DNA from 4 places in the Ectobacillus soli genome. Region 2 is predicted to be linked to each of the others. Evidence: riboswitches for the same ligand, from Rfam matches in the RefSeq annotation. Region 2 holds a riboswitch; each other region holds the start of a gene.

Region 1 (3,119 bases), on a different contig from region 2:
TCACGAAGAGTTTTTTGAACACTTGTATCAATATCAATAAGATTAGTTATGGATACAGTTGCTGGAGAAAATGTAGTTTTAGGAGGAGGTAATGTTCCAAGAACAAATTGAATCTTCTCTGCTTCCGCATTCATGATATGAGCTAGAGCTAATTCCTCAAAAGCAATGGAAGCCAAAAGCAACGGAATTGTCTGTTTAGTCGAAAGGGAAATCGTCGGCGTAACACTAGGGATATTTGGAAAAGACAAAATATTAATCTCCTTTCAAGGAAACCGTTGAGTCTTCTTATTCTATACATAGATTTCCATTTTGTATTTGTACATTATTACTTGTACATTTCTATTTATATTCAATGCGTAATTATATGTAAGGGATAAATATATCAAGTTACTATAATTAGGTATCTGTAGGAAATATACAAAATATGCAGACAAGTTGTTAAGTAATATTGAAGAGATTACTAGACCTCTTATTTTACCTCCTTTCATTTGACTTTTTTTAAGTCATTTTAGAAAACGAAACAAAGCGTCCTCACAAACGTGAGGACGCTTTACACAAGGGTATATTCTAAAGTAATGAATGGCCGATGTCACTCTAGATAAGTTGTTACCCTACTGTTTTTTCAAGCGCTTGTTGTAGATCGTAAATAATATCGTCGATACCTTCCACACCAATGGAAAGACGAATTAAGTCAGGAGTAACACCAGCAGCTTTTTGCTCTTCTTCCGTAAGCTCTGCATGTGTTGTACTTGCTGGGTGAATAACAAGCGATTTTGCATCCGCTACATTTGCAAGAAGTGAGAATAATTCAACACTATTAATAAATTTCTTTCCTGCTTCTGCTCCGCCTTTGATACCAAATGTAAAGATAGATCCTGCACCTTTTGGTAAATATTTTTTCGCTAATGCATTGTATGGGTTTCCTTCTAGTTCCGGATAATTCACCCATGCAACTTTCGGATGATTACTCAAGAATTCAACTACCTTTCTCGCATTGGCAACATGTCTTTCAACGCGTAGTGACAACGATTCTAAACCTTGAAGGAAGCTAAATGCACTTTGCGGGCTTAGTGCTGCACCTGTGTTACGTAACAATTGAACTCTAGCCTTTAATGCGTATGCCGGAGCACCTAAATCTGCATAGATTAAACCATTGTAGCTTTTATCTGGTGTTGTAAAGTCAGGAAATTTACCACTTGCTCTCCAATCAAATGTACCACCATCAACGATGATTCCACCGATTGTCGTTCCGTGTCCGCCGATGAATTTTGTTGCAGAATGAACAACTACGTCCGCGCCAAATTCAATTGGGCGTGTAAGGTAAGGCGTTGCAAACGTATTGTCAATGATAAGAGGAATCTTATTTTCATGTGCAATGGTTGCTACTGCTTCGATATCTAATACATTGATTTTCGGATTTCCGATTGTTTCTGCGTACAGTGCTTTTGTCTTATCTGTAATAGCATTTCTGAAGTTTTCCGGATCATCTGGATCAACAAAGGTTACATTGATTCCGCTTTTTTTAAGTGTTGAATGAAATAATTCATATGTACCACCATATAAAGTACTTGCCGCTACGATTTCATCCCCTGCACTTGCAACATTTAGGATGGAATAGTAGATAGCTGCCATTCCAGATGCAGTTGCAAGTCCAGCTACGCCGCCTTCTAGCTCTGCAACTCTCTTTTCAAACACGTCTTGCGTTGGGTTCATGATTCTTGAATACACGTTTCCTGGTTCTTTTAATTGGAATAAATTCGCTGCATGATCGGCATCATTAAACACATAGGAAGTTGTTTGATAAATAGGAACAGCACGTGATCCTGTAGTTGGATCTACAACCTGACCTGCATGTACTTGTAATGTTTCAAAGCTTAATTTTCTTTCACTCATCATAATATCCCCTTTTCTAATTCAATTTGTATACAAAAAGACCTCTTTCATTGAAAACTGATGAAAGAGGTCTAGAAACGCAAGATTACCCTCTCTCATCTTTCGCCTCTTACTAAACAAAGCGATGGAATTAGCACCTTTTCAGAAAAATATCCCTGAAGGTTGCCGAGGTTTCATTGGGCCAGTCCCTCAACCTCTCTTGATGAGAAATAAATTCAATTTTTTTGAAAATAAAAAGCTGCCTTCCTATAAGGAAAGCAGCATAATTAACTTTAATAAGCAATGAAATTGCATTAAAATTTGCTATCGTCCCTTATCTATCCGATTTTGCAATCCGCTGGAATTGACACCACTACACTCTAAAAAAATGCTGGTTGTCGGGCTTCATCGGGCCAGTCCCTCCGCCGCTCTGGATAAGTTTTATTCTGTTATTGATATATACTATAAACTGAAAAAATAGAAATGTCAAAATATTTTTGAAATATTGACGTTTTAATTTTCAATTATAGAATAGAAATAAGGCCTTTTATTAATGAATCAGACATTTATACCTGTCAAAAAACTATATGATACCATATATTTAATGCAGGACGCTCGCGTAGGAGGTATTTATATTGACCGGCAATTCCCATTCTATAAGTAAAAAAGCAATGCATTTATTAAGTAAGGAAGAAGGATACGATGTTGACTTTAAACGAGAGATGAAGGGGATAAAACCCGAAGATTTAGTAGCTTTTGCAAACTCTCCCGTTGGAGGCACGATTCTTGTCGGCGTCGATGAAGGAATAGATGCAAGTGGACAACAGCATGGTTCTATCTATGGATGTCCAATTGGCGATAAAGAAAAACTAACGCTCCTCTCCAAAGCAGGTGAATGTCGTCCTCCTGTAGGTGTTGAAGTATTTATAGAAAATGAAGATTCAGACAAACCGTTTTACCGAATCGAAATTCCGAGCGGTCCCTATAAGCCTTATTGTACAAACAAAGGAATCTATCAAATTCGTGGTGATGGAAGAAACAATCCGATTACACCGGAAAAACTATTAGATATGTACTTAGAGCTACAAGGCAGTGCGTTTATTGACCGTTTTAAAAACGCAACGAAAGAGTTAAACGATAATTTACAACAAACAAAAGTCCAAGTAAATATTCTAAACCAAAATCTTGAGAGCATTAAGGAAAAGATAGATCAAAATATGAAAGGTATTTGGGCAGACTTAGAGGAC
Region 2 (3,119 bases):
AACCGACTTGCCCACTCCCAAATAACTAATAATAAAACAGGAAAAATCGTGCCAAGCAACCATTTGGAGCTATTGCCGGACGTCTTCGCCTTCTTTGCGGGAAGTGAAACGACAATTGTTTTTTCACTCATTTGTAATCCTCCTTTTTATTTCACTACTTCCTTCGCGAAAGAAGGCTGAATTAACTCATCAATTGTTTTTTTCGTATCCGTATTTGGCGGAATAATTTTTTCTTTAAGAAGAACAGTAGATGCTCCCTTTAAGGAATCCTTCACTGCATCATTCGGAATAGCATTTGAGAAATCACTGCGTTTTAATTCTAGTTTTGCAATTTCCGGGTCGAGCTTCGCTTCTTTTGCAAGAATTTGTGCTGTTTCTTCCGGATGCGCAAGTGCCCATTTTCTTGCATCTTCATAGGCTTCGAGTACAACTTTGACATAGGCTGGATATTGCTTTGCAAATTCACTTCGTACGTGAAGGAGACTGTACGTATTCCAATCAACTTGTCGTTTAAAGAGTGTTGCTTTTGATTCGAGTTCTACTTTGGCCATATGCGGATCCAAGCCGGCCCACGCATCAATTTGCTTAGTTTGAAGAGCAAGTGCACCGTCCGTATGCTGCAAGTTAATTAACTGAACATCCTTCGAAGACAAACCTGCTTCATCTAGTGCGCGCAGTAAGAAAATATGTGGATCTGTTCCGAATGTAGCGGCAACCTTCTTGCCCTTTAAATCTGCAACTGATTTTACGGATGAATCAGGTAGCGTAACGAGTGCGGTCCATTCTGGCTTCGACGCAACATAAACACTCTCAATCGGTGCTCCCTTTGCCTTCGCAATTAGTGCTGCACCTCCTGCAGCAGAACCAAAGTCCACACTGTTACTATTCAAAAATTCTAATGCCTTATTACTTCCTTGACTTAATACATATTTAACTGGAACTCCGTCTTTCGCTAATCGTTTTTCTAAGAAGCCTTGATCTTTAAGCACGAGACTTAGCGGAGAATAATACGCATAATCGATTCGAATTTCCTTTGGCTTTGCGGTAGCTGCGTTTGATTGGCAGCCCGTGATCAGTAGTGTGAATACAAGTAGAACAACTGCAATGATTTTCTTCATGTAACTTCCCCCTTGTTTTTGTCCCCATTTCCAAATAAAAAAGTCGACCTCATCTAGATAAGAGGTCGACTTTACATACCAGATCGTCCCTCTCATCTTTCAGAATAAGTATTCTGCTGGAATTAGCACCGTTTGAAGCTTTCGCATTCAATGGTTGCCGAGACATCTTAGGGCCAGTCCCTCCGTCTCTCTGGATAAGAGTGTTATATTTAATTATTATTAAACTTATAGGTTTTATTATATTTATAGTTCACAGAAATGTCAAAATATTTTTTTGCTTATTTAAATTAACTGAATAATGAAGATAAAAAGCACTAACAAAAAAGAGAGATTCACTCTCTCTTTTCCCTTCTCATGGTACCACGTTTCACCATGATCCTTTACCTGCATATGAAGCGCCGCTTTTATCGTTTGATTTGGAGATGTATCAGTGAGTCTGTTACCACCTGTTACGAGAAAAACGACCAATAGGCTGACACCTACTACCTATATCAAATTTTTTAAAGCAAAGCCTCTTTCTCATACGATTTTTTCTTTGCCTCATGACTTGTTAAGAAGTATGCACTTGCTTGTTCAAAAAAGCTGTGACGATGTAACGCTACGGCTACCATATCGCAATATTCTTCCACATACTTCCAAAGCCCTTCTTTTTTAAAGTAAAGGATAGCCTTACGTACCGCTTGCTCTAGTCTTTCGACTGGATATACGGTTACGACTGCTTTAAGAACGGAAAAATGATGCTTATATTCTTCATCACAAGATTTCATTCCTTCTGAAATTAAATCTTGTGCTTTACGATCCATGCCAAGCTTATTGTATTCTCTCGCAAGGAGAAACATTGTTTTCGGATTATCTTTTACTGCCTCTAGCAAATACGGGATAGCCAAATTAGATAGGCCTTGTTCAGCATATAAGAATCCTAGATTGTGACTTACTTTTAGAATGAGTTTCTTCTCATCTAACTTAAGTAATTGCTTTAACGAAGTAAGAAAATAAGTTTCTGCTTGGTCGAATTGCTTTAATAAAATGCAACTAAGACCCAGAACATTATCGCAAGAAGCTATATTTCGTTCATATCCGAAATTCTCTAAATAAAAGTAGCGTGCATTCGTGATATAACGAATCGAGTCTAGCGGTTGGTGTATATGATAATAAAACGTACCCACGCGGTAATAAAATTCTGCTTTTTCCGCTCCATCTGGAACGAAATCAAGTAAGACTTCCGCCTTTTGATAGTGAATACGTGCATCGCTATATTGACCGTTGTTCATCGCATAAATACCTTTAAACAAATGATAGTAATAAGTAAGGAAATCATCCATACTACTTTCATCTTTTTCAATATTTTGTACGGAGGAATCAGCATGTACCAAACTTTTTACGAGAATGCTATGACGGAAATCGAGAAGTGAATAATAGAGGAGTACGTTTTGATTTTCTTCCATATAAGAAAGCTTTATCTCAACTTCACGTTTATACTCCTCAGCCTTATTCACATGCTGCGAACGAATAGCTTGATACCATTCATTTAATAGATTTGTGATGTATGCGCTACTAATTACTTGAACTGACATCGCAATCTTCCTCCCTTATATTGTAAAGGTAGATTAATATTAGCAAATAAAAGATCATATGTATATTATTTTACTAAATATTTTTCTAAATAGTAACTTTTATTATTATAATAAAAGTTTTATACGTTATATTCTTTCATTTTGCATACTATTTAAGATTATTTTCAGGGATAGGATTCCTTTTCTTCCAACCTATTTCATGTTACGATAATAACAATTTTGTAGACCTGTGTTAGGTTAGATAAGGATGATTATAATGGGAACTTTTTTGATTACCCTACTCGTAACGAGTTTTATACAGCTTTGTTCCTGTGTTGGTGTAATTTTATTAATTGGGTTTGTGCTAGGTTTTTTTCAAGATTTGTCGCGCAGATATTGGACGTCTACATTTGGACGAACTGGCTTTCTACTTACTGCTTGGATTGGA
Region 3 (3,119 bases), on a different contig from region 2:
TATCTTTATCGACGTCGTATTTTTCTAGATAGTATGTTTCCAAGTGATTGAAACCCTTGGACTAGTACGATTAGGATGATAACCGTAATAATCATAACCACTGTGTCAAATCGTTGATATCCATACGTAATTGCTAAATCCCCAATTCCGCCGCCTCCGACTGCACCAGCCATAGCGGATGCGCCGATCAGACCGATGGTAGCAATCGTAAGGCTCAAAATAATCGATCCTAATGCTTCTGGTACAAGAAAGCGGAAGATAATTTGCCAAGGCGTTGCTCCCATTGCTTTTCCTGCTTCGATTACACCCGGATCGACCTCAAGGAGAGAATTCTCGATGAGACGAGCAATGTAAGGAGCTGCGAAAAAGATCAGCGGTACAATCGCAGCTGCTGTTCCAATCGATGTTCCAACAAGTAAGCGGGTGAGCGGAATGATAGCGACCATTAGGATGATAAATGGAAGCGAACGAAAAATATTAATAATGGTATTTAATATGGTGAATAATGGCGCATTCTCCATGAGATGCCCTTTGCGCATAATGACTAATAGTACCCCTAATGGAAGGCCGATAAGAGTAGAGAAGAGAAGTGAAATGCTGACCATTTGTAATGTTTGAATGAGCGATTCAATGATTTCTTGCGTACTAACTTGCACTTGGCAAAACCTCCTTGATAAGAATATTGGATAGATGAATAGACTGAAGCGCCTCGCCCACTTGTTTTGTATTTCCGATAAATTCAACAATTAAGTTTCCAAAGGCATTCCCTTGTAGCTCGGTAATTTGACCGAATAGAATATTGATATCTATATCGAATTTCTTCGCAATGGTTGAGATAAGAGGATGGCCGGCTGATTCACCAACAAAAACGATACGGTAAATCTTTCTACTTCCATTATTTTTCGCAATTACGTTTAGAATCGATTCTGGTATTTTATCGTGCATAACAGTGCTGACAAAGTTTTTTGCCGTATTCGTAGATGGATTAGAGAACACTTCGAAAACAGAACCCTCTTCAATGATTTTTCCATCCTCCAGAACAGCTACCCGGTCGCAAATATCACGAATGACATTCATTTCATGCGTAATTAATAAAATCGTAATGCCATACGTTTTGTTTACTTCTTTTAATAAATCTAAAATCGAGCTAGTTGTTTGTGGGTCTAAGGCTGAAGTTGCTTCGTCGCATAATAAAATTTTCGGATTAGTTGTTAACGCTCGTGCAATACCAATTCGCTGCTTTTGTCCACCTGAAAGCTGATCTGGATACTTGTTAGCTTTATCTTTTAAACCAACAAATTCAAGTAGCGCCATTACGCGTTCTTTTATTTCAGCCTTTGGTACCTTTGCTAAAATAAGCGGCATAGCGACGTTTGTAAAAACGGTTTTTGAATTAAGTAAGTTGAAGTGCTGAAAGACCATACCGATATTGCGCCTTACTTCACGAATTTGTTTTTCTGAAAGGGTAGTTAAGTCGTGATTGTCAACGAGTATGCGCCCGGAAGAGGGGACTTCGAGAAAGTTAACACAACGTATAAGTGAACTTTTCCCTGCACCGCTTAATCCAATCACACCGTAAATTTCGCCTTCCTTCACTTCAAGATTAATGCCATTTAGTGCTGTAATTTTACTTTGTCCGTTGTCGTACACTTTCGTAACTTCTTCAAATGTAATCAATGATCTCACTCCTTTAAATAAGTGCACTCCATAATTTTTATAAAAACTATGGATTTACTATGAATTATGGATATAGATTCTTATTTTTCTGTAGATAGACCTATTTGAGAAAAATAAAAAAGCCTCTTACATATAACAAGAAGGCGTTAGATAAATTTATCTCTTATCTTTCAAGCGCCGTAGCTTGTTGGAATTGGCACAGTTCTCGTTCCGTAAAGGAAAACAAGTCTGCTGCCGAGAGTTCATCGGGCCAAATCCCTCCCTCTCTCGAAATAAGAAAACATATATTGGATTTTAATGAAAATTTAATATACTTAGAATACATAGAATAATAAGGTTCGTCAATAGTCAATCCACAAAAGGTAAAATGAAAAAATAATTGACAATTAGTATATAAAGGAAATATAGTAAATGAAACACTTAATTCATAGTAATTTTATGTTATTACATAGAATTATATTCTTATCAAGAGAGGTTGAGGGACTGGCCCAATGACACCTCGGCAACAGGCTTTATAGGTACTGTGCCAATTCCAGCGAACATGAACTGTTCGAAAGATAAGAGATCCGATGCTTGTTTATGTGACTCTTCTTATCAAAAAGAAGGGTCTTTTTACATTTTATAAAAAATGGGGGATGTATAATGAGAAAATTTGGTATTATATTATCTGTTTTGGTACTTGTATTTGTTATTTCTGGATGCGGGAAGAGTGTTTCGAGCGAAAACAAAGTGATTAAGGTTGGCATTCGAAGTTCCGAAATCAAAACATGGAATTACATCGCAGACCTTGCGAAAAAGGAAGGCTTAACTGTAGAAATTGTAAATTTCAATTCAACCATTGATCCCAATACTCCGCTTAATGATGGAGAAATTGATGTAAATGCGTTCCAGCATATTTCCTATTTGGATCAGTTTAATGCTAAACATAATACAAAAATTGTCCCAATCGGTACCACAATTATAGCTCCATTAGGAATTTATTCGAGTAAGTATAAGAGTTTGAAAGATATACCAGATGGATCAAAAATTGCGATTCCGAATGATCAATCGAACTGGGGCCGCTCCCTGTTACTGTTACAAGAAGCAGGACTCATTAAAGTCGTGGATAATTTTAACGGAGATGGCGGGGCTGACAAAATTAAAGAAAATCCAAAAAAATTAGATATTGTTCCAGTCGATGGTGCAACTACACCGAGAGTCATGCAAGATGTTGCTGCATCCGTTATAAATAATGGAACGGCACTTACAGCTGGCTTAAAGTTAAAGGATTCTTTATTCCACGAAAGTAAAACGGCAAAGCCATACATTAATATTATTGCTGCACGTGAGAAGGATAAGGACCGTCCCGAGTTAAAGAAACTGGTTAGTATTTATCAATCTAAAGAAGTCACTGACTTTATTGATAAAACATACGAAGGGAATTACATTCCTACTTTTATTTC
Region 4 (3,119 bases), 1.5 Mb from region 2:
CGGAAAATCACCTACTCTAGCTGGATCCCCAGTTAAAGCTAACACTTCGTGGATTCCTAAAGAAGATAACCCTAGTAAATGCGAATGTAATCCAATTAAATTATGATCACGGCATGTTAAATGGGCAAGAACAGGAATATCATATCGCCGCAAAAGCGCACCCATTGCCATATTTGAAATACGCGGACTTGCTAGGGAATTGTCAGCAAGTGTAATTGCATCTGCCCCCGCATGCTTTAATGCCTTTGCACCTTCAAAAAAGCGTTGCGTTACCAATTGCTTCGGCGGATCTAACTCTACAATGACTGTAGTTTCACGTTTCGCCTTTTCTGACAAACTAGAATCAGTTGCTGGAACTGGCTGCGTGACAATAATAGGCGTAGGTCGAACTTTAATCTGTTTCTCATATATTGGCAATTGTCCATCCAATGCATGTCTCATAGCACGAATATGCTCTGGAGTCGTACCACAGCACCCACCAAGAAGACGAACTCCTTGGTCAATAAACCCCTTTGCCATATGTTCAAAATAATCTGCCGTTCCTTCGTACACATACTTTCCATCATCATACTTTGGTAACCCAGCATTCGGATATGCCGATAAGAATCCTTCATTTGGCAAGGACACGGTTTCTAATGATTCAATCATGCGAAGAGGTCCCAGATGACAATTTAATCCTACAACATCAGCACCCCTTTGTTGCAATTCAAGTAATACTTGCTCAATATATCGACCACTTTGTGTAAGTCCTGCTTCATGTAACGCTACTTGCGCAACAATTGGAAGATCCGTAGCCTTACGTAATACTCCAAGTGCATGATAGAGCTCTACCTCATCATAAAATGTCTCCAGAAGAAGTCCATCTACCCCTTCCTCAAGTAATGTATTCGCTTGCTCCATGAGCATAAATTCTCGTTCAACCTCTGTCGTCATAACTGATCCAATATGTTTCATACCACCGATTGTACCCAGTACAACCGTATTCGAATCGGCTGCTTTTCGAGCATTCCGAACCGCTGCACGATTAATTTGCTTTACATTATTTTCTAATCCATACATACGAAGCTTTCCTTCATTTGCACCATACGTATGAGTTTGAATCACATCTGCTCCTGCTTCTACATAAAGCCTATGAATACCGCTAATTCGATCAGGCTCTGTTACATTTAACTCCTCAAAGCAGCTCTGCAAACCGTATGAATGGAGCATCGTGCCCATTGCTCCGTCCCCAATCAATATTCCTTGTCCAAGTCTTTCTTTCAAGTTGCCCATTTGCCACGCTCCTTATCGTCAAGCCAAACAACCCCCTCTTCCAACAAAAGAAGAGGGGGACATTTTTCCTCCTCTTATCACGCAAAACCATCGTTTTGCAGGTTGTAGCACCGTTTCAAACACCTGTTTGAAGGTTGCTGGGCTTCATAGGGCCTATCCCTCCACCACTCTCGATAAGAGTTTCACAATTACCAGATCGTAAATATACAATTTTCCATTAATTTAGCACGTGTCACGCTAAATCGTCAATATATTTTCAGAAAAAAATAATAATTTATAATTTTCGTACGTAACGGTTCTTACTATTTCTTTCGAATATTCAAAAAAATGTTTGCTTTTTTATCGATATTGATATACTTTATAGAAAGACTTTATACAATTCCATATATTCTTATCAAGAGAGGTAGAGGGACTGGCCCAGTGACACCTCAGCAACCATTAACCTTATGTTAACAAGGTGCTAATTCCAGCAGATTCATTTTGAATTTGACAGATAAGAAGAAGTGCTGTTACTAAAACCTTCTTCTTATAGAAGGTTTTTTATTTTATAGGAGGGATAGCTATGAAATTTGTAGAAACAAAGCTCGCTCAAATCGGAAATAGAAGTGAGGACGTGACAGGAACCGTCAATCCTCCCGTTTATTTTTCAACCGCCTATCGTCACGAAGGCATTGGACAGTCAAGTGGCTATGATTATATTCGCACAGGTAATCCTACCCGCAAAATAGTGGAAGAAGCAATTGCTGAATTAGAGGAAGGGGATCAAGGCTTTGCCTGTAGCTCAGGCATGGCTGCCATTACCCTGCTTCTTTCCCTATTTCAATCGGGAGATGAATTAATCGTTTCAGAAGACTTATATGGAGGAACTTTTCGCTTACTACGGGATTATGAGGCAAAGTGGAATATTCGATGTAGATACGTTAACACATTGCATCTCTCTGACCTAAAAAAAGCTCTTACGCCACAAACGAAAGCCATTTTTCTGGAAACTCCAACAAATCCACTTATGCACACTGCAGATATAGAGGCCATTGCTACTATCGCTCATATGCATAACCTGCTACTCATCGTTGATAATACGTTTTACACCCCTATTCTACAGCAGCCTCTTCGTCTTGGTGCTGATATTGTTGTTCATAGCGCTACCAAATATTTAGGTGGTCATAATGACGTGCTAAGCGGTCTTATCGTCGCAAAAGGAAAGACATTATGCGAATCCCTAGCCTATTATCACAATTCCTCAGGGGCAGTATTAAGTCCATTCGACTCATGGCTTCTTATGCGCGGTATGAAAACATTATCTCTTCGAATGAACAAACACGAAGAAAATGCGAAGCAATTAGTATCCTACTTACAAAAAACAAATGAAGTAACCGATGTATTGTATCCAGGACGCGGAGGTATGCTTTCATTCCGTTTAGCACGGGAAGAATGGATAAATCCATTCTTACAAGCAATATCCCTAATTACATTTGCTGAGAGTCTTGGAGGAGTGGAAAGTTTAATAACTTATCCTGCTACACAAACGCATGCTGATATTCCTGTTGAAATTCGAACACAACGAGGAATTTGTAACCGTCTATTACGTTTTTCAGTAGGAATTGAACATATCACTGATTTAATGACAGATCTAGAAAGAGCATTCGCTGCTCTTCACAAGGAGGTAGAAGCATGACCGAATCCTATTCCGTACAAACATTATTACTTCACAATAATCACAAAGTAGACCCCCATACAGGGGCAGTGAGTGTACCGATATACAATACAAGCACATTTCACCAAACTAGTGTCAATGAGTTTGGGAAATACGATTATAGTCGTTCTGGCAACCCTACTAGAGAAGCGTT

What was found. Region 2 has a riboswitch for S-adenosylmethionine ahead of ACAN53_RS09835 (aliphatic sulfonate ABC transporter substrate-binding protein). Riboswitches for the same ligand answer to the same signal wherever they lie in the genome.
Region 1: another riboswitch for S-adenosylmethionine. It lies ahead of ACAN53_RS15765 (homocysteine synthase); the one in region 2 lies ahead of ACAN53_RS09835 (aliphatic sulfonate ABC transporter substrate-binding protein).
Region 3: another riboswitch for S-adenosylmethionine. It lies ahead of ACAN53_RS16665 (methionine ABC transporter ATP-binding protein); the one in region 2 lies ahead of ACAN53_RS09835 (aliphatic sulfonate ABC transporter substrate-binding protein).
Region 4: another riboswitch for S-adenosylmethionine. It lies ahead of ACAN53_RS02065 (bifunctional homocysteine S-methyltransferase/methylenetetrahydrofolate reductase); the one in region 2 lies ahead of ACAN53_RS09835 (aliphatic sulfonate ABC transporter substrate-binding protein).

The regions. Positions count from the first base shown of each region.
Region 1 covers NZ_JBGJZM010000004.1:7,102-10,220, reverse strand. Annotated here, with positions in the region: gene ACAN53_RS15770 (hypothetical protein) at 1-248, opposite strand, end outside; gene ACAN53_RS15765 (homocysteine synthase) at 607-1,896, opposite strand; SAM riboswitch class I at 1,986-2,102, opposite strand; SAM riboswitch class I at 2,204-2,313, opposite strand; gene ACAN53_RS15760 (AlbA family DNA-binding domain-containing protein) at 2,508-3,119, shown strand, end outside.
Region 2 covers NZ_JBGJZM010000001.1:1,919,262-1,922,380, forward strand. Annotated here, with positions in the region: gene ACAN53_RS09830 (ABC transporter permease) at 1-131, opposite strand, end outside; gene ACAN53_RS09835 (aliphatic sulfonate ABC transporter substrate-binding protein) at 147-1,118, opposite strand; SAM riboswitch class I at 1,208-1,319, opposite strand; gene ACAN53_RS09840 (hypothetical protein) at 1,401-1,586, opposite strand; gene ACAN53_RS09845 (response regulator aspartate phosphatase) at 1,619-2,692, opposite strand; gene ACAN53_RS09850 (hypothetical protein) at 2,949-3,119, shown strand, end outside.
Region 3 covers NZ_JBGJZM010000005.1:30,003-33,121, reverse strand. Annotated here, with positions in the region: gene ACAN53_RS16670 (methionine ABC transporter permease) at 6-656, opposite strand; gene ACAN53_RS16665 (methionine ABC transporter ATP-binding protein) at 646-1,677, opposite strand; SAM riboswitch class I at 1,838-1,956, opposite strand; SAM riboswitch class I at 2,137-2,241, shown strand; gene ACAN53_RS16660 (MetQ/NlpA family ABC transporter substrate-binding protein) at 2,320-3,119, shown strand, end outside.
Region 4 covers NZ_JBGJZM010000001.1:401,773-404,891, reverse strand. Annotated here, with positions in the region: gene ACAN53_RS02065 (bifunctional homocysteine S-methyltransferase/methylenetetrahydrofolate reductase) at 1-1,272, opposite strand, end outside; SAM riboswitch class I at 1,344-1,452, opposite strand; SAM riboswitch class I at 1,661-1,772, shown strand; gene ACAN53_RS02060 (methionine biosynthesis PLP-dependent protein) at 1,835-2,947, shown strand; gene metC (cystathionine beta-lyase) at 2,944-3,119, shown strand, end outside.